4 regions of the Companilactobacillus ginsenosidimutans genome follow, and region 3 is predicted to be linked to each of the others. Evidence: riboswitches for the same ligand, from Rfam matches in the RefSeq annotation. Region 3 holds a riboswitch; each other region holds the start of a gene.
The links. Region 3 has a riboswitch for thiamine pyrophosphate ahead of thiT (energy-coupled thiamine transporter ThiT). Riboswitches for the same ligand answer to the same signal wherever they lie in the genome.
Positions count from the first base shown of each region.

Region 1: linked by a shared signal. The riboswitch ahead of thiW (energy coupling factor transporter S component ThiW) and the one ahead of thiT (energy-coupled thiamine transporter ThiT) in region 3 are both predicted to bind thiamine pyrophosphate.
Region 2: linked by a shared signal. The riboswitch ahead of thiM (hydroxyethylthiazole kinase) and the one ahead of thiT (energy-coupled thiamine transporter ThiT) in region 3 are both predicted to bind thiamine pyrophosphate.
Region 4: linked by a shared signal. The riboswitch ahead of ABM34_RS10430 (ECF transporter S component) and the one ahead of thiT (energy-coupled thiamine transporter ThiT) in region 3 are both predicted to bind thiamine pyrophosphate.

Region 1 is NZ_CP012034.1:1,660,814-1,665,642, reverse strand. Features, by position in the region: gene ABM34_RS08525 (DarT ssDNA thymidine ADP-ribosyltransferase family protein) at 1-80, shown strand, start outside; gene thiE (thiamine phosphate synthase) at 141-758, opposite strand; gene thiM (hydroxyethylthiazole kinase) at 751-1,593, opposite strand; gene thiW (energy coupling factor transporter S component ThiW) at 1,571-2,110, opposite strand; TPP riboswitch at 2,214-2,303, opposite strand; gene ABM34_RS08505 (ABC transporter ATP-binding protein) at 2,715-3,644, opposite strand; gene ABM34_RS08500 (ABC transporter ATP-binding protein) at 3,644-4,693, opposite strand; gene ABM34_RS08495 (ABC transporter permease) at 4,705-4,829, opposite strand, start outside.
Region 2 is NZ_CP012034.1:1,176,880-1,181,708, forward strand. Features, by position in the region: gene ABM34_RS06205 (hypothetical protein) at 1-172, opposite strand, end outside; gene thiE (thiamine phosphate synthase) at 239-880, opposite strand; gene thiD (bifunctional hydroxymethylpyrimidine kinase/phosphomethylpyrimidine kinase) at 870-1,697, opposite strand; gene thiM (hydroxyethylthiazole kinase) at 1,690-2,490, opposite strand; TPP riboswitch at 2,562-2,661, opposite strand; gene brxL (protease Lon-related BREX system protein BrxL) at 2,715-4,775, opposite strand; gene pglZ (BREX-1 system phosphatase PglZ type A) at 4,790-4,829, opposite strand, start outside.
Region 3 is NZ_CP012034.1:314,910-319,738, forward strand. Features, by position in the region: gene mreC (rod shape-determining protein MreC) at 1-257, shown strand, start outside; gene mreD (rod shape-determining protein MreD) at 257-799, shown strand; gene ABM34_RS01785 (septum site-determining protein MinC) at 796-1,458, shown strand; gene minD (septum site-determining protein MinD) at 1,461-2,261, shown strand; TPP riboswitch at 2,291-2,391, shown strand; gene thiT (energy-coupled thiamine transporter ThiT) at 2,438-3,010, shown strand; gene ABM34_RS13030 (DUF4044 domain-containing protein) at 3,063-3,182, opposite strand; gene mraZ (division/cell wall cluster transcriptional repressor MraZ) at 3,418-3,849, shown strand; gene rsmH (16S rRNA (cytosine(1402)-N(4))-methyltransferase RsmH) at 3,839-4,789, shown strand; gene ftsL (cell division protein FtsL) at 4,805-4,829, shown strand, end outside.
Region 4 is NZ_CP012034.1:2,079,598-2,084,426, reverse strand. Features, by position in the region: gene ABM34_RS10445 (glycoside hydrolase family 13 protein) at 1-734, shown strand, start outside; gene tenA (thiaminase II) at 766-1,443, opposite strand; TPP riboswitch at 1,481-1,582, opposite strand; TPP riboswitch at 1,730-1,819, shown strand; gene ABM34_RS10430 (ECF transporter S component) at 1,930-2,520, shown strand; gene ABM34_RS10425 (ABC transporter ATP-binding protein) at 2,529-3,965, shown strand; gene ABM34_RS10420 (energy-coupling factor transporter transmembrane component T family protein) at 3,949-4,605, shown strand; gene aroD (type I 3-dehydroquinate dehydratase) at 4,709-4,829, opposite strand, start outside.

The DNA of each region.
Region 1 (4,829 bases), 1.2 Mb from region 3:
CATACACATTGCAAATGTTAATCGATAATCATATTGCATATGAAGGTAAATGCGATACAACCGATGATATGCCATATTAATTTAATGATTGATTAGTTGATATTAAAAGACCAATTCCAGTTTATTGTGGAATTGGTCTTTTACTTGTTAATCGTAGTTTTTAATTCAGATACCGTCTGAGAAACATTTTTAGATTTCATAATTTCACTAACAACAGCAACTCCAGCGATAGGAATATTGCTGAATGATCCAACATTTGAAGTATTGATTCCGCCAATGGCCACAACAGGGATGTCGACCGATTTTGTGATTTCATCCAGAGTCCTAATGTCAGTGTGTTTAGTAATAACCTTTGTCTCGGTGGGAAAGATAGCACCCGTTCCAAGATAATCGGCACCAAATTGCTCTGCATATTTTGCACGTTCAACTGTTTTAGCCGAAACACCGAGAATTTTGTCCGGTCCAAGTAATTTTCGTGATATATCAATCGGCATTTCATCGTCACCGATATGAACACCAGATGCTTCGACCGCTAAACAAATATCAATTCGATCATCGATGATTAACTGAACATGATATCTGTCAGTAATTTGTTTAACTTTGATAGCCAGATCAAATAGCCTTCTTGTTGTAACATCCTTCTCTCGCAATTGGACGATGGTAACACCAGAACGACAAGCTTCGTCGATTATTGAGAAAAATTTTTCATCAGAATAAGCGTATCTAGCTGTCACTAAATACAAACTCATATCAAGCATGTAGAGCACCTCGAATTGATTCATACCAGTATTCATTATTTATCAGTAAGGACAGTTGATTAAGTGTTTCTTGACGAAAATCAGCCAGGCCTTCAGTACTTTCTATGGCATTCTCAGCACAAATGTTCAAATAACTAATCGCGGCAACACCAGCAACTAATCCATCGTGCTCATGTTCAACTAACGCAGTCATTAATGCACCAACAATATCACCAGTGCCAGTAAATCTGTCTAGTTCGGGAACGCCATTTTTAAGCTCTAACCGGGAGTTTTTGGAAACAATCAAGTCGGTAGCTCCTGTGGCAATAAAGGTGGTCTCGGGATGATTTTGAGCTTTTTCAAACATTGCATTCATTAATTCATCGACAGAATTCGAAGATTGATCAGACGAAGCACTATCAACACCACGACCGTGACTTGATAATCCGCAAAAAGTTCGCATTTCGGAGATATTACCTTTGACAATTGTTGGTTTGAAATCCAATAGTTCCTTTGACAAATCAAAACGAATTTTAGAAATAACAATTCCAACCAAATCAATGACAAATGGAATTCTCATTGAAGACGCCATTTTGCCGGCTTCCAATAAAGCAATTTCTCGTTCAGGAGAAATGTGTCCTAGATTCAAAAACAGGCTATCGATTTGTTCAAAAAGTTCAGGAAATTCTCTGATATCAGCTACCATCACAGGTTTTGCATTAATATACAACAGAGCGTTAGCAACAGATTCAATTGTGATTTCATTAGTGATGCAGTGTACTAATGGACTATGACTAAGTGGAAACTTGCATTTAACAAGTTTAGATATCGAATCATTTTGGCTGTAATTTTCCATTCTTTATTACTCCTTGGAATAAAGATTGAGCTCGCAAAAAGGGACGAGTGTCCTTTAACTTGTACAAAACGATAAAGGCAATAATTGATCCAGAAATAGCTCCACCAAAGAATCTAGGAGTATATAAGAACCAATACATACCATTGCTATTACCAGTAAACCAAACCATAACCGGGAAAGAGGTGAGAGATCCAATTAAACCAGTCCCAATAATTTCGCCCAACATAGCACCCCAGATCTTATGAGTATAACGATAACCAAGACCAGCTAACAGTGCGCCAAAGAAAGCACCAGTCAAAGCGAGAGGTGGAATCCCCATCATAGTCATCCGAATAACAGCACAGACTAAAGCCATAACGGAAACATAAGATGGACCCATCAAAACAGCTCCAGTGACATTGATCACACTAGACATAGGAGCCATACCCTCAATTCGGAAAATAGGGGAAAGAACAACATCCAAAGCAATCATCATCGCTAGGATAGTAAGCTTTTGAGTCTTTGAAGAATTAACCATAAGTGAAACTCCTTAATATAATTTTGAATAGAAATAGACAGAGTTCCACAAACAAAAAAATGCCAGTCGCTAAAAAACGTAACGACAGGCACAAATCAACATAAAAAATCATTTCACATTTTCCTGCGCCGGTGTTAGCCGTATCAGGTTCAATGGGTATAATCTCAGCGTTTGTGCACCCCAAATGTTTCGTATTCAATTGTGATATCAGTATATCATGTTTAACGTATATCTCATGATAATTTATGAAATACAATAAATTGAATACAGTAATTATTAATAAGATTGTTAAATTAGGGAAATAAAAAAAGAAGTGAAATAAAAAAATAGCCACACTCCAACTGAATTAGTCGGAATGTGGCTATTGAACTGTGGTTAGGTTTAAGAACTGCTAATTTTAGAAGTTTGCTGTTGACTAGTTCGCAGGGTAGGTTCGCCGGTGGCTCAGCCGTGGCGTTGTTGTTGACGAGGCAAAGGCCTCGTTTACAACAAAGTCGAGTTTTGAGATTTTTCGGTTTGTGAAAAACCTCAAAATCGGCTCACAGCGTTCCAGCCACCGCCGAACCTACCCGGAGAACGGCAGTGAACCGCAATAACCTAAAATTTAGTTGTTCTTATACGATGCTGCAGTAGCATCGTCACAATACAACCAATGCCCAGGCAGAACCTCTTGGAAATGCTGAGCATCATTGAAATGCTTAGAATGATCAAAATCGATACGACGACGAGTCTTTTCGATCTCAGGATCAGGAACAGGAATAGCCGATAAAAGACTCTGAGTGTAAGCGTGAAGTGGATGGTTGTAAATCTCATCCGAGTCAGCCAACTCAACGATTTTGCCGCTGTACATAACAGCAATACGGTCACTAATATATTTAACCATCGACAAATCATGGGCGATAAACATATAAGTCAAACCGCGTTCCTTTTGGATATCTTGCATCAAGTTAACAACTTGAGCTTGGATAGACACATCAAGTGCTGAGATTGGTTCATCAGCGATGATGAACTCGGGATCAACAGCTAAAGCTCTGGCGATACCAATTCTTTGACGCTGACCACCAGAAAACTCATAAGGGTATCTAGTCATATGTTCAGGATTCAAATGAACCATGTCGAGTAACTCTTCAACTCTTTGTGTTCTCTCATCATCATTTTTAGCAATACCGTGAATGTCCAAACCTTCAGCGATAATGTCTTTAACTTTCATTCTAGGGTTCAAAGATGCGTAAGGGTCTTGGAAAATCATTTGCATGTCGCGGCGGAAATCTTTCATCTGGCTGCTGTGATTTTTGATCTTGCTAATATCTTTACCTTTGAACAAAATTTCTCCACTAGTTGGGTTGTACAAGCGGATAATACTACGTCCAGTTGTACTCTTACCAGAACCGGATTCACCAACTAGACCAAAGGTTTCGCCTTTATAAATATCAAAGGAGACGTCATCGACAGCTTTAACTTCATTAGGTTTACCGATGTTGAAATATTGTTTGAGGTTTCTAACTTGAACGATAGGTTCTCTTTCATCAGCCATTATTTAACGTCTCCTCCAATCATTGATTGATATTTTTCAAAACGCTTTTGGATTGATTCAGGTGGTGTAACTTTTGGTGCATCAGGGTGCAACAACCAAGTTGCAGCATAATGCGTTTTTGAAACTTTGAAGAATGGTGGTTGCTCTTCAGTGTCAATTTCCATGGCATAGGCATTTCTAGGTGCAAATGCGTCACCAACTGGTGGATGCAATAAGTTAGGTGGTGTTCCGGGAATTGAGTTCAAACGATTTTGTGTACTTGTGTCGAGGGTAGGCATTGAATCCAAAAGTCCCCAAGTATAGGGATGTTGTGGATCGTAGAAGACTTCGTCAACACTTCCGTATTCAACAAACTTACCAGCATACATAACTGCTACACGGTCAGCAATACCAGCCACAACACCAAGGTCATGGGTGATAAAGATGATGGATGTACCAATTTTTAATTGAAGCTCACGCAACAAGTCGATGATTTGAGCTTGAACAGTAACATCAAGCGCTGTGGTTGGTTCATCAGCAATTAAAATTTCTGGATAATCAACGATAGCGATTGCGATAACAATTCTCTGACGTTGACCACCTGAAAATTGGTGAGGGTAGTCTTTCATTCTAGCTTTAGGATTAGGAATACCAACTAATCTCAAAACTTCTTCGGCACGTTTCATTGCGTCGGCTTTTGACATTTCATTGTGAATCAAAAGTGGTTCTGCAACTTGCTTACCAATTGTCATTGTTGGATCTAGAGAAGTCATAGGGTCTTGGAATATCATCGAAATTTTATTTCCACGAAGGTTGTCCATTTCCTTTTCAGACTTTTTTAATAGGTCCTCGCCGTGATAGAGAATTTCTCCTTGGCTAATCTTGGCGTTTGAAGCTAATAATTGTAAAACTGAACGAACTGTAACTGATTTACCTGATCCGGACTCACCAACAATAGCAAGAGTCTCACCGTCATTTAGATGAAAATCAACGCCACGAATAGCTTTGACTGTACCGTTATAGGTTGAAAAGTCTACATGTAAGTTTTTTACGTCTAGTATTTTTTCCAAAACTATTCTCCTTAGTTAGATGATTGTGGATCAAAGGCATCACGAAGTCCGTCACCTAGAAGGTTAGTAGCAATCATGATGATTGATAAAATTATTGCGGGTGCCCACATTTGATATGGTAGGAATCTGAAGGCTT
Region 2 (4,829 bases), 860 kb from region 3:
GCAACATGCCAATACATCTGAATGTATATAGCATTAAAAAAGGCAACGCATAAACTGGATTCCCACTATTTTGGGTATATAACATTAGACAAAAGAAATATGGAATGACCACCCCTGCATTTGCCAACAAATTTAATACGCCAACAGAAAAAGTTTCGAAATTTTGTCGCATAACTATAACCTCACAGTTCGTTACCCTGATTATACGCAAAAAGACGCATGTGTTTATCCATACGTCTTATTTGAATACATCTAAAACATTTTTTACACTTCGATTTATATCATCAGTCTGTGTGACTAAAGTAATGAATGCCGCACCAACAGCTCCATTATTCTTTAACGATTGTAAGTTGGTGTTGTCAATACCACCGATTGCTACGATTGGCACATCACTAATATTCACCATATCTTCCATCAGTTCTAGTCCCATCGGAGCCACTGCATCAGGCTTCGAATTTGTGGAAAATATTGGTCCAGCGCCGATGTAATCGACACGATCTATTTCGTTAGCAATTTCGGTTTGCTCAATGGTCTGACAAGATAGTCCAATCATCATATCCGGATTGGCATCCCGAACCACTTTCGTAATTCGCTCATCTTTTTGTCCAACGTGAACCCCGTCAGCATTTAACTTGTTTGCCAAATCGACATCGTCATCAACAATAAAGGAAATTTGTGCGTTATTACAAATATCACGAAGTATCACACCTAGTTGATAACGCTGCTCATCATTTAGCTTGGATTCACCTTTATCACGATATTGAAAGGCGGTAATTCCGGCAGCGATTGCTTCATTCAATATAGCTGGTAAATCTCGGTCACCAATATCTTGAGTTCCACACACAAAATAAGCTTGAAGCATTTCTGATTTAAATTTCATCGAAGGCACCCTCGGCATTATATGCCCAGTGGTTTAGTGGACCGTGACCATGACCAACTTGAATGGTATTTTTAATTGCTGCCTCAACAAAATCTTTTCCATATAAAATGGCAGATTTCATATCATCGCCTAATGCCAGTCTTGAAACTATCGCAGACGAAATTGTATCGCCCGTTCCGTGGGTTCTGATTGTGTGAACTCTCTTGCTGCTCATCTTGAAACTCTCACCATTTTCCAAAAGCACAACATCACGAACCATTTCTGAATCGCCATGGCCACCTTTGATCAAAACATTTTTGGCTCCCAAATCTTGAATCTTCTTGGCGGCAACGAGCATCCCACTTTGACTTTCAATCTTACTGCCAATCAAACGCTCAGCCTCGGGCATATTTGGTGTAACTAATGTGGCAAGCTTGATCAATTTATTTTTGATAGCATCAATACCTTCATCAGAAAGTAATTGTGAGCCACCTTTAGCAATCATAACTGGATCCAATACGAATGGACCAAAGTCATATTTCTTCAAATTGTCATAAACGACTTCAACATGTTCAGCATCAGCCAACATTCCGGTCTTACAGGCCTTGATTTTGAAATCATCGTTTAATGAAGCAAACTGTTCCGAAATCAATTTTGGAGAAATTGCCTGAAAATTCTGAACACCAATTGTATTTTGCGCCGTCACAGCGACAACCACTGCAGTCGAAAAGACACCACATTCCTGCATTGTCTTCATGTCAGCCATAATACCAGCACCGCCACCACTGTCAGTTCCAGCGATGGTCAATGCTTGTGGAAAGCTATTTACATCATTCATCATATTTCCCCCATCTCTTTATATCTTCAGTATTAATCGTATAAAGTTGATCAAGTAAACGTGTTGAAAAGGCAGCAGGTCCAATATTTGGTGTTTCTGTCATTACTAGTTCTCCAGCTAATCCAAAAATAAGACATGCCATCTTGGCACCTTCAAAATAGTTACCATCAGAAACAGCTGCGAATACTGCGATAATAGATGAAAGCATATCGCCAGTACCCACTCTTGTTGTAAAAATCTTATTTCCGTTAAACGTGTGTGAAATTAGGTCTCTAGTGGCAATTGTGTCAGTGACACCAGTTACGACTGTTACGCAATCAAACTTTTTCGAACAGGCTTTGGCAATTTCATCGACGGACTTAGTTTGCCCCTCATCGATTGAATCAATACCTTTGGCGGACCATGAAACTCCAACTAAACTGGCAATCTCACCAGCATTACCACGAATAATCGTTGGCTTGGCTACTTTGAATAAGTCCTCAACGAATGCCAATCGTTCTGGTACTGCTCCGATTCCGACTGGATCAAGTACAACTGGCTTGTTGAAATCTAATGCTAGTTTCAACAGATCTTTGCTAAGCTCATTTTGACGTTCGTCGAGCGTCCCGATGTTGATGCAGACGCCACTTGCCATCTGGGCAAGGGTCTTCAACTCTGCATCGTAATTTGTCATTAATGGAGACGCTCCAATGGCGCTAATTCCATTGGCGACATCACTTTGAGTAACTGAATTCGCAATATTTAAAATCATCGGATTGTCAGTTCTAACTTTTTGCAATAAATCGAGTTTCATCGTAAATTCCTCCAAAAGTACAAAAAAAGCCACGGTTCTAATCGTAGGATTAAGAATCGTGGCATAAGTTTGCCCAGATTATCGCACTTTCCTACGCAAGCATTAACTCACAGGTTCAAAGGGATCGGCATAGCCGTCTCAGTCTCTCTCGAAACACCCCTAGTGCTAAAGTATGATTTAAGTTTATCATGAAATTATTTAAAAATATAATATTTGGCGCAGATTTATTTTACACCCAATGCTTTGAATGCTGCATCTTCAATCGAATCATAAAAAATAACTGTAAATGCTCCCAATAATTCTGAAGGAACTGACCCTAAATCAGCAGCAGAAGTGTTAGGAATTAATATTTTCTTAGCACCTGAATCCAGTGCAACTTGCAAAGTATCTGCAAGATTATCAAGCTTCACCAGTGAACCACCAATTGTATGTTCGCCAAGAATAACCAAACTATCTAAAGTAGACTTACTCATTGAAATCGATACTAAGGCAATGTATGTAGCAAGTGACAATCTGCTGGTCATCTCACTATTATTCAGATTTACTGCATTTACCACATAATCATGAGTGGTTAAACTGATGCTTGAACTAACGGATTTTGAATTAGCTTTCAAATACTTGTATGCAGTATCCATGGCTTCCGATGCTTTATGATTTCCAGAGATCCCAGTTTTTTCAAATTTACCATTTCCGGCTATCATCTGAGTTTCAATTTTGAATAAACTCAATCGTTCATTTTTGTCATAGGTAACAGTATAAACTTGACCTGGTTTTTCTGTACCCTCGGGAATTAAACTATTGGATCCCTGCTCAGGCACTGAGACATAATGTTCCTCAAATGTTTCATTGTCGATGTACGAAAAATTAATGTCAAAAAATTCCATTCCACCAATTTTCTTTAATTGCTCTTTAACTCGCCGACGAAGTTCTAATGCAAACTCCAAAGCTTCTTGAACTTCGGGTTTGCCATATTCGCCATTTGGATATAGCAACTTCAACATGCCGGAGGTAGTCTTTCTAACAGCTATAGTGTCCCTCTGATTGAGTTGGCCACCCAACTTGAAGTATTTATCTATGGCATCGGAAAATGACTGCTTACGCAATTCTCGCATGATTTCAGCAAAGTAATCAGTTATTAATCCATATCCTTTTGTAAAGAATGATGGTTTGTATTTTGGAATTTCCCAACCAGGGATATAGGCATGAATCCTATCAAGAAATGCAGAATCAGTCGCCATAACCTCAGGAAATGGTTCAAACAAGTTAGAAGTTCGCATCACAACGTCAATGCTCTGATTAATATTACCGACAAAAACCATTGCTGCACTAGCTTGGATTTCATCCTTACCACGGGCAAATGATCCAGATGCCATGTAATCCTTCATGATTTGGACGCCATCTTTATCCTTGAAAGTGATACCAGCAACCTCATCAAAAGCGACGATATCCCACATTCCTACTAGTCCAACTTGTCTACGACCCATGTTGTAGAACAAATTTGCAACGGTCGTTTGTCCACCAGAAACTAAAATCGAATTTGGTGATAATTCTTTATAAACATGAGATTTACCAGTTCCACGGGGCCCAAGCTCAACCACATTATAATTATTTTCCACAAACGGTATTAACCTTGCCAAAAACAACCATTTTTCACGCTTTGAAAATTGTGTTGGTTCCATACCAATAGTACGTAAAATCAAATCCGTCCACTCATCCGTAGTGAACTCCGATCTAGCTTTATAAACTTCTGGCATATTTAAATCTGCGACTTGAATAGGTGTCAATGAGTCAACGACAAATGGAGATTCATTTTTATTATTCTCATCATAAGCATATCTCAAGCGAACAATGGACCAAATTCCTCCGCCAAGTAATCTTTCAAAGTCTTGAGGATATCTGCTGTCAACCGGCACTCCATCGATTCCTAGATTACTAAACAAGGCTTCATATCGATCAGCGTGTTCATTCAAATGAACAGTTAGTTTGTCGATTACAGTATATGAGCCAAGTTCACGAATTTTAGACTTAACTTTTTCAGCCTCATCAGGTCGAACATAATTATTTGCCAGAGTTTTCTTAACGTTCTCAACTCCACGCTCAATTTGTGCTTCATCAGTGCTGTTAGCATACATCCCCAACAAATATTCAAGGACATAAGTAGGGACATTTGCCCCTTCCTTAATCCGGTTGGTCAAATCTTTGCGAACAAATTTCCCTGGCAAGGTTTTTATCAATTTATCTAATAAAACATCATTTGTTGCTTCATTTGAATTTGAATCAGTCATAATTGTTCCTCTCGCTAAATGTCAAAACCAAATCCACCCGGAATCGTGATATCC
Region 3 (4,829 bases):
TGAGTCGCTTTGATAACAGTACAGGTGATTTAGTTATGGAAAATGTCAATTCTGTAAAGGGAATCAAAAAAGGTCAACGTGTAGTTACTTCTGGTCTTGGTGGAAGAACACCAAGAGGTTTATATATCGGTAAGGTATACGGTATTAAGAAGGACGATTATGGAATGACCAATTCTGTATATATTACGCCAGCCGCAGAGTTGAGAAACTTCACTGTTGTTACAGTTATCAAATCTTCTGTAAGTGGTGAAAAATAATGCCTATTAAAACACAAAAGATGATAGGTCAAGTTGTCTTTATTATGCTGGCATTTTACTTTGATGGCTTGATGAAATGGTCTTTTTTAAATAATATGAATAAAGGAACTATGTCAATAGTTCCCCAGTTGATGTTGATGGTACTGGTCATGCTCACCACGAGACTCGATAGTAGAAGAACGATACTAGTTTATGGAATAGTATTTGGTGTCATTTACGATTCATATTATTTTGGGATAATCGGATTGTACACAGTATTGTTGCCACTTATTTTAGTGGGAATTGATCATTATAAATTTTTATTTACCAAAACTTCAGTCGGATATGAGACATCAATTTATTTCTTGTCTTTAACTGCTTTAGAGACTGGTGTATTCCTGCTTGAAAAATTATTCAAGCTTGCATCAGCCGATATAGGTGATTTTATTACCTATATTCTCGGTCCAACTTTGCTTTGGAATATAATAGTATTCTTTATTTTATATGTTCCTTTTGCCAATCTTAGTGATTGGCTAGTTAAGTATAGGAGGGGAACCAAATGAGTGATGTCACTCTTAAAGGTAGTAAAGATGGTTTTTCAGTAATCATTGATGATTCATGTGATTTTGAAGATGCCATGAAGCAACTCAAGAATATGATTGTCGAACAGACTATTGGAACTGACGAAGATGATGTTATTCAATTTACAGTTAAAACTGGTAATCGTCTTTTTGATGAAGAACAAACAGCTCGTGTAAGAAATATCTTTTCAAAGTATCCCCAAATTGAACTAGTAAATATTGAATCTAATGTTATTTTAAAGACTGAATCAGATAAATTGATCGAAGATAACAAATTTAATATTGAAACTGGAATTATTCGAAGTGGGCAAAAAGTTGAGTATCAAGGGGATATCTTGTTCCTTGGTACCTTACATGATGGTTCTCAAATATCAACAGATGGATCAATTTATCTTTTGGGTGAAGTCCATGGTATTGTTCAAGCAGGTTATCCTGACAATACTAATGCTGCTATTATTGGAAACTTAAACGGTGGTGCCCAATATCGAATTGCTGATGTTGTTGAAATTGTTACTGAAGATAATGCTGATAAGTTTACTAATTATAAATTTGCACATATTGATGATCTTCATACGATTAGTGTGGAAGACTTAAAAGAATTTAAAGACGTAATTAATGAAACAAGAAAGAGGACCGAGTAGTTATGGGAATTTCTATTGTTGTGACATCCGGTAAGGGTGGAGTTGGAAAAACAACTACCACAGCTAATGTCAGTACAGAGTTAGCATCTATGGGGAAAAAAGTCTGTATGGTCGATTTAGATATAGGACTTCGTAACTTGGATGCAGTCCTTGGATTAACCAATAGAATAGTATATGACATTGTCGATGTTGCCCAAGAAAGAGTAGTTTTATCACAGGCTCTGGTTAGGGATCCAAGATTCGGAGATAATTTATATCTTCTGGCTGCATCACAATTTTCTGATAAATATGTTTTGGACAATGCAGCAGTAAGTACAATTATTGAATATTTAAAACAAAGATTCGATTTTGTCATGATTGATTGTCCAGCTGGAATTGAATATGGATTCAAAAATGCCGTTAATTCTGCTGATGCAGCTTTAGTTGTGACGAATCCCGAAATAGCATCGGTTAGTGATTCTGATCGTGTTGTTGGTATTTTGGAAAGTCTTGAGATGCCAATTACACCACATTTAATTATCAATAGAATTAGAAAGAACATGATCAACGAAGGTACTTCAATGAAAATTGAAGATATTGTTAATCATTTAGGAATTCCATTAATCGGAATTATAGTTGATGAAGATGAAGTTATCTCTTCTTCAAACGCTGGTGAAACCGTTGTTTCTGATCCTAATAGTGATGCCGGACGTGGTTATAAGAATATTGCTCGCCGTATGTTAGGTGAGAATGTTCCGTTAACATTATTCGACACACCTAAGAAACGCGGATTTATGAGCCGAATGTTTGGACGAAATAACTAGTTGTAGTTATAATGTCGTTAAAATTAAATAGTCAGCACGAGGGGAGCCATTTTGGCTGAGAGTGATTATTATCAGACCCTGAAAACCTGTTATGTTAATGCATGCGTAGGGATAGTGTTTAAACTTACAAATGTACGTAACTTCCTTGTGATGACAATTCCAAGGGAGTTTTTTTTATGGCACAAAATAAGGAATTAATCATATTAACTGAAGGTGCTATTGTAACTGCTGCTGCACAAGCGCTAGCATTTGTCCCGCATTCAGTTGGAATTTCATCTATCGAAGTAGTTTATGGATTAATACCAATGGCCATTTTTGCATTGCGTCGTGGATTAAAGGCGGGGTTAATGGCTGGACTGGTGTGGGGATTACTGGATATGTTATTGCGTGGGCTTAGCACGGGAAGTGTCATGAACCCACTGCAGGGGTTTATTGAGTATCCAATTGCATTTGGAGCAATTGGATTAATTGGACTGGGCAGTTACAAAGTCAAACAGACGATTTCTAATGGTAAAAATTCACTGGGGTGGATTTTGGCATTCAGTGCTTTAGGCTTTTCAGTAAAATATTTATTTCACTTCATAGCTGGTGGTATTTTTTGGGCGGCCTTTGCTCCAAAGGGAATGAATCCTTGGATATATTCATTAGTAATTAATGGTGGTAGTTTTATTGCCAATATGATAATGATGTTGGTCTTAGTAATTATTTTGCACAAAGTATTTAATCAATTAATTATGGTAAAGAAATAAACTTATAAAAAAGAGTCGCATCGAGAATTCTCGATGCGACTCTTTTTGTTATTTATTGTAGTAATCCTGGTACAATTCCAAGCACTACACCAAGAAGGGTAACAATAATCATCAACCAAACAACTCCTTGAATGATTTTAGATAAAGTACTCTTCGGCTTTTTATCGTTCAAAACTGACACCACCTAGTGTAATTATATTTGCAATATTACTTCACCTAGCGGTTTTATGCAACTTCCTTAAAATTTGGTAATATTCCCCCCACCAGTCACCACTTTTTATAATCAGTGATATAGAAGGCTTTTGAGCAATATATTGAAACATAATATGATTATTCTAAGTTCGTGTGGTTAATTGTGGTAAATTGTGGTAAATTAGAAAGTGTTAAAGATTTGAGGTGAGCTTTAGATGTTCATGGGTGAATTTCATCACACAATTGATGCAAAGGGAAGAATAATAGTTCCATCAAAATTCCGCCAAGAAATTGGTGAATCCTTTGTGGTCACACGTGGAATGGACGGATGTCTTTTTGGATATCCCATGGACCAATGGACAAAACTTGAAGCTCAACTCGACAAATTACCATTAACGAAAAAAGATGCTCGTGCCTTTACCAGATTCTTTTATTCGGCAGCTACTGAAGTGGAATTCGATAAGCAAGGACGTATCAATTTATCGGCTCCACTGATCAAGTTTTCTAAATTAGAAAAGAATTGTGTGATCGTGGGAGTATCTGATCGAATCGAAATTTGGGACGAAGAGAATTGGAATAAATTCAATCAAGAGGCAGAAGAGAACTTTGAAGATATTTCGGAGAAGATGACAGACTTTGACTTCTAATGAATTTACACACAAAACAGTTCTCTTAAAAGAGACAATTGACATGCTTGCGCCAAAGGACAACGGAACGTACGTTGATGCAACCTTTGGACGCGGTGGACACACTAAAGAATTATTGAGTCGTGTGCACAATAGTACCGTATATGCTTTTGATCGTGATGAGAGTGCAATTGAAACTGGTGAGGAAATCGAAAATGATCCAAAAATCATTGGAGATAATAAATTGGTTTTAATTCGAGACAATTTCGAGAACATGCAAGAACGTTTGAACGAATTAAATGTTTTTGAAGTAACAGGGATTGTTTATGATCTTGGAGTTTCTTCACCACAGTTTGATGATGCAGTTCGTGGATTTAGCTATAAAAAAGAAGCTAGATTAGATATGAGAATGGATCAACGTCAAGAACTCGATGCAGAGAAAATTGTCAATGATTGGCCATATAATGACTTAGTGAGAATTTTCTTTAAGTATGGTGATGAAAAATTTTCAAAACAAATTGCAAGGTCGATAGAACGCACTCGTGACGACCATCGGATAACTTCTACACTGGAATTGGCGGACATCGTAAAGAACTCAATCCCAGCTGCGAGAAGGCGTACAGGCGGTCATCCCGCTAAGAGAATTTTCCAAGCTATACGTATAGCAGTCAATGACGAGCTTGGCTCACTTGAGAAATCTTTAACAGAAGCGATTGATTTGATAGAAACTAGGGGTAGAATAAGTGTTATCACGTTCCAATCCCTAGAGGATCGCATAGTTAAACATACTTTTAAGGAAGAATCAGAGGTAGATGTTCCAAGAGGCCTTCCTGTAATTCCAAAAGATATTCAACCGACTCTCAAGCTGATCACTCGAAAGCCCATTACACCAAATGATCAAGAACTAGAAGAAAATAATAGAGCACATAGTGCGAAGTTACGTGTTGTAGAAAAGATTTAATATGGAGTGTAGGAAATGTTAGAAAGTACAGCCAGAAACT
Region 4 (4,829 bases), 830 kb from region 3:
CCCGTTGGGAAACTGAGCTTGATGGTAAGGGCTGGAACAGTCTTTACTGGAATAATCACGACCAACCACGTGCTGTTTCTCGGTTTGCAACAGATAATCCAAAATATCGTGTTACAGCAGCCAAAATGCTTGGGACAACTCTTCACATGATGCAAGGAACACCTTACGTCTATGAAGGTGAAGAATTGGGCGAGACCAACGTTCACTACAAATCTCTCGACCAATATGAAGACATCGAAAGTATCAATGCTTACCATCAATTGGTCGAAAAAGATAAGGCTGTCGATGGTCCAACCATGCTGAAATATTTGGAAAATATGTCACGTGACAACGCCAGAACACCTATGCAATGGGACGATTCTGATAACGCTGGATTTACAACTGGAAGACCTTGGTTTGCACTGAATCCTAATTACAAGGAAATCAACGCCAAGAGCCAAGTTGACGATCCAGACTCAATTTATAATTACTATCGTCAGTTAATCAGCTTACGTCATAATAGTGATTTAATTACTTACGGAAATTATGAAGAAATCGATCCTGAGGACAATGAAGTATTTGCTTATCGTCGCCACTATGAAGGTAAAACTTTGTTAGTTATCAGTAACTTTACCGATAAATCAGTTGAACGAGACTATCAACAAGCAGACGGCAAACGTTTGATTGGTAACTATTCAGAGAATCAAGGTACGGCACTTAGACCATATGAAACTAATGTTTATTTATTTGACTAACTCAAAAAGGTATCCTATCGGATACCTTTTTTTATACAAATTTCCAATCACGTTGATAATAAGCTTGATCCCAAAAATGCCATTCGAGTTCACAGCTTTTCAGAAATCTATCTTCAACTTCTTTTAGTTTTTCATCACTATATTTACTTGCTTCCAAATCCAAAATATCAAACAACTGAACACTCAACATTTTATCTTCACTGTTAACACCAGCATAAAAATCAATCCACGATTTAAATGGATTGGATTCTGTCGAGGATCCCTGCTCAATCAAAGTTTCCCCAATAACTGAATATGTCCAAGGACATGGCAACATAGATGCAACAACGTCTATCAAGTCTCCTGTTCTTGCCGCATTATACATGTGCTCGTTGTATAGGTATGTCATTGGCGCTTGCTTATCATTCTGGACTGTCGAGTACTCAATACCTGCGACCTTACAAAAATCGATGTGTGGTTGGATTTCACTGTTCAAAGTAAATTCGATTTGATTAGTAAAAAGTTGAATTTGATCACGACTATTGGATTTCTGTATTGCTGCAGCATAAACTTTCATAAATGCATTTAGATAATTAAAATCTTGCCCAACATAAAAAGCCAACGCATCTTTTGAAACATCTCCCTGACCTATTCCTTCAACGAAAGGATGTTTCAATATTTGTTTCAAAATCGGCTGGCCTTTTTTAATTAGTCTTTCAGAAAATTCCATTTTATATTCCACCTTGCTTGATATTTCAAATATCAATCTGCAAGGATTATCACTTTCCTACGTTGGTTTTGACCAAATCAGGTTCAAAGGGATTGGCATTTACAATCTCAGCATTTTTAATGCACCCCTAGCGATTAATATTTGATTGGAGTAATCATATCATGTTTTCATATTTTATACTGAAAAATATTGATTTAACGATTATTCGTTTAATTGCTATAAATATAACTAGCTTTACACGTCATGAGCTACATGATAAGCTTGCAATTGTTATAACATTCTTCGAAAAATATATCTGGGGTGCCGCAAGGCTGAGATTAAACCCATTGAACCTGATCTAATTAATATTAGTGTAGGAAGATATTGGATAATTTAGGGGCCAACTATTTTTTGCACACGCAGATAAATGGTTGGTCTTTTTTCGCCTCGTGAATATATTCTTTCAAGGAGCTTTTAACAAAACTTTTTTGAGGGGACAGATTTACTATGAACAGACAAAGTTCAAGAACCAAATCTTCAATTTTTAATTACTCGTTGAGAGACGTTGCCTTTATCGCATTAACAGGTGTTTTCTGTGGTGCAATCTTTTTTGCAACTAGTCTTTCATACAACTTCCTATTGGCTGGGTTATCAGCAGTAGGGTTAGCACCCGTAGCTAATGACCTATTATTGGGATTATGGATGATTGCCGGTCCATTAGCAGCGATGTTAACTAGAAAAGTACTTGCCTGTACAATCGGTGAAATTCTAGGTAGTTTTGTCGAAATGATTTTAGGTGGTCAATGGGGAGCCGCAACCTTGATTTCTGGATTAATTCAAGGTGTAGGTAGTGGACTTGGATTCACAATGACCGGTTACAGAAGATTCGACAAATTTGGTTTACTCCTATCAGCAATCACAGGTACAGTTGTATCCTTCGGCTGGAGTTTGATCAGTGAAGGATACCTAAAATATAATTTTGGATTCTTAATTATTTTATTCATCGTTCGTTTCATCTCAATCGGATTCTTTGCCGGCATCTTGGTTTACTGGATCAACAAATTAGTTGAAAAATCAGGTATCTTGAACCGAGATTAGGTGACGGTATGGATAAACTAGCAATAAAAAATTTAACATTTAGATATAAGAATGACGAACCTGATATCATCAAGAATCTGGATTTCACTTTAAAAACTGGAACTTTCAACATTTTGTATGGGGCTTCAGGATGTGGTAAATCAACTTTAATGAAAATTATTGCTGGTTTATATCCAGAATATTCGGGACATTTGTCTAGTGGTGAAATGTTTCTGGATGGCAAAGATACTAGTGATTGGGATATTCAAAAAGTATCACGGCACGTAGCAATATTATTTCAAAATCCAATTGATCAATTCTCAATGACAACCGTCAAAAATGAATTTATTTTTACATTGGAAAACATTGGAATACCAAGCTCTGATATCGATAACATTATTGATAGTTCACTTAAAAGAGTTGGTATATCTGGTTTCAAAGAACGTAAAATCGATACATTATCTGGTGGAGAATTGCAAAAAGTTTCCATTGCCATCACATTAGCAATGGATGCTGATTTCATTATGCTGGATGAACCTTTTGCATCAATTGACATGAAATCTCGAGGGCAATTGCTTTCACTACTTAAAGACCTCCAAGTTAACGATGGTAAAACCATCTTAATTACTGATCATGATTTAAACGGTTACCAGGAATTGATAGATAATTTGTACCACTTTCAAGACGGAACACTTGAACATATTACTAATCAGAGCAATGTGTTCAGTCGTTACCAGTCAAACAGTTGTAAGCTTACTTTTGATCTCCCTATCGAAAAAAATGAAGGCAATATTATAAATATCCAAAACCTTCATTTACAAAACGGTTCAAAGACTTTACTCGCCGATACCTCCTTTTCGATTTTCAAAAATAAGATGATATTACTGACCGGTGAAAATGGTACTGGAAAATCTACCTTCTTCTCTGCACTTACCCGTCTACATGATTTTAAGGGCCAAATAAATTATCAAGATAAAAACATCTTGAAATACAATCAAAGAAAATTTGCGAGACAAATTGGTTTTGTTTTCCAAGATTCGCAGATGCAATATCTTAAACTAACAGTCCAAGAAGAGATTGATTTGAGTCTAAAATATACTGATTTCAAAGACTTTTGGACTTCAAAAGCGGTCGATAATTATTTACTAAAACTAAAATTAGATCAATTAAAAGATCATGTTGTTTATCAACTATCTGGTGGTCAAAAAAAGAAACTTCAAATCTTTGAGATGTTGATTTTGGGTACACCAGTATTATTATTGGATGAACCTCTGGCCGGATTAGATATAGATTCAGCCCTTGTTGTTATGACAATGATAAAAGAAATATCTGAAAGACAAAATCAAACCATTTTACTGATTAGTCATCAATTAAGTGGTTTAAATAATTTCTTCGACTATCATTTAGAACTACGCAATCAGACTCTTGAATATTCGGAGGTGGCTAACTTTGAATCCATCTCTTAAATTAGCATTAGTCTTAATCGCCAGTTTCGAACTTGCATTCATGCAAAGTTATTTAGCAAATATCATAATCGCGTTACTCGGTCTAATTTACCTGTTGATCAAGCGGATAAATCCTAAAAGATTATTATGGCTGTTAATTGTACCAATCATCCCCGTAATGGGAACTTGGTTTTCATTTTATTTGCATGGTTCAGGTGATTCACTTCACAGTGCTTGGCTTCTTTCAACCAGAATTTATGCCTATATCGCACTTGGAGGGGTTCTGACTTTCACAGTTACAGTTGATGATTTATTGGGTTCTCTGGAGCAAAATGCCCATATCCCTTCTAAATTTGTTTACGGAACATTGGGCGCATTTAACTTCGCACCACGTGTTGTTCAAACTGTTAAGCAGATGAAAATTGCGGCGATGATGCGAGGCGAAGTCTTGCACGTTTGGTCACCAGAAATATTTTTCAAATCAATTCTGGTTTCAATTAGATGGTCAGATAATTTAGCACAAGCAATGCAGTCACACGGATTCAGTGAGCTCACCCCAAGAACTCACTACAAAAAATATCCAATCCCCGCCTGGAATTGGATATTAGCAATAATTTTATTAATAGCATTACAACTCTTAGCTTTTAGCCGTTTGGAGTAAGTAGCCTGGATGGCTAAAATAGTCAGCAAGAGTTCACATTCCTTCCTAAAGAAATAGCGTCCTGTCATCCTCTGACAAGACGCTATTTTTACATAATCATTAATTAGTTTAACTTCAAGTCATCCAGTTCCTGACGCAAATTAGTTAACGGGATTTGACCAGGTGCTGAAGCAGCACCTACTGTTGCAAAGGTTACTGTAGAACCAAATACCTCACCTGATAAT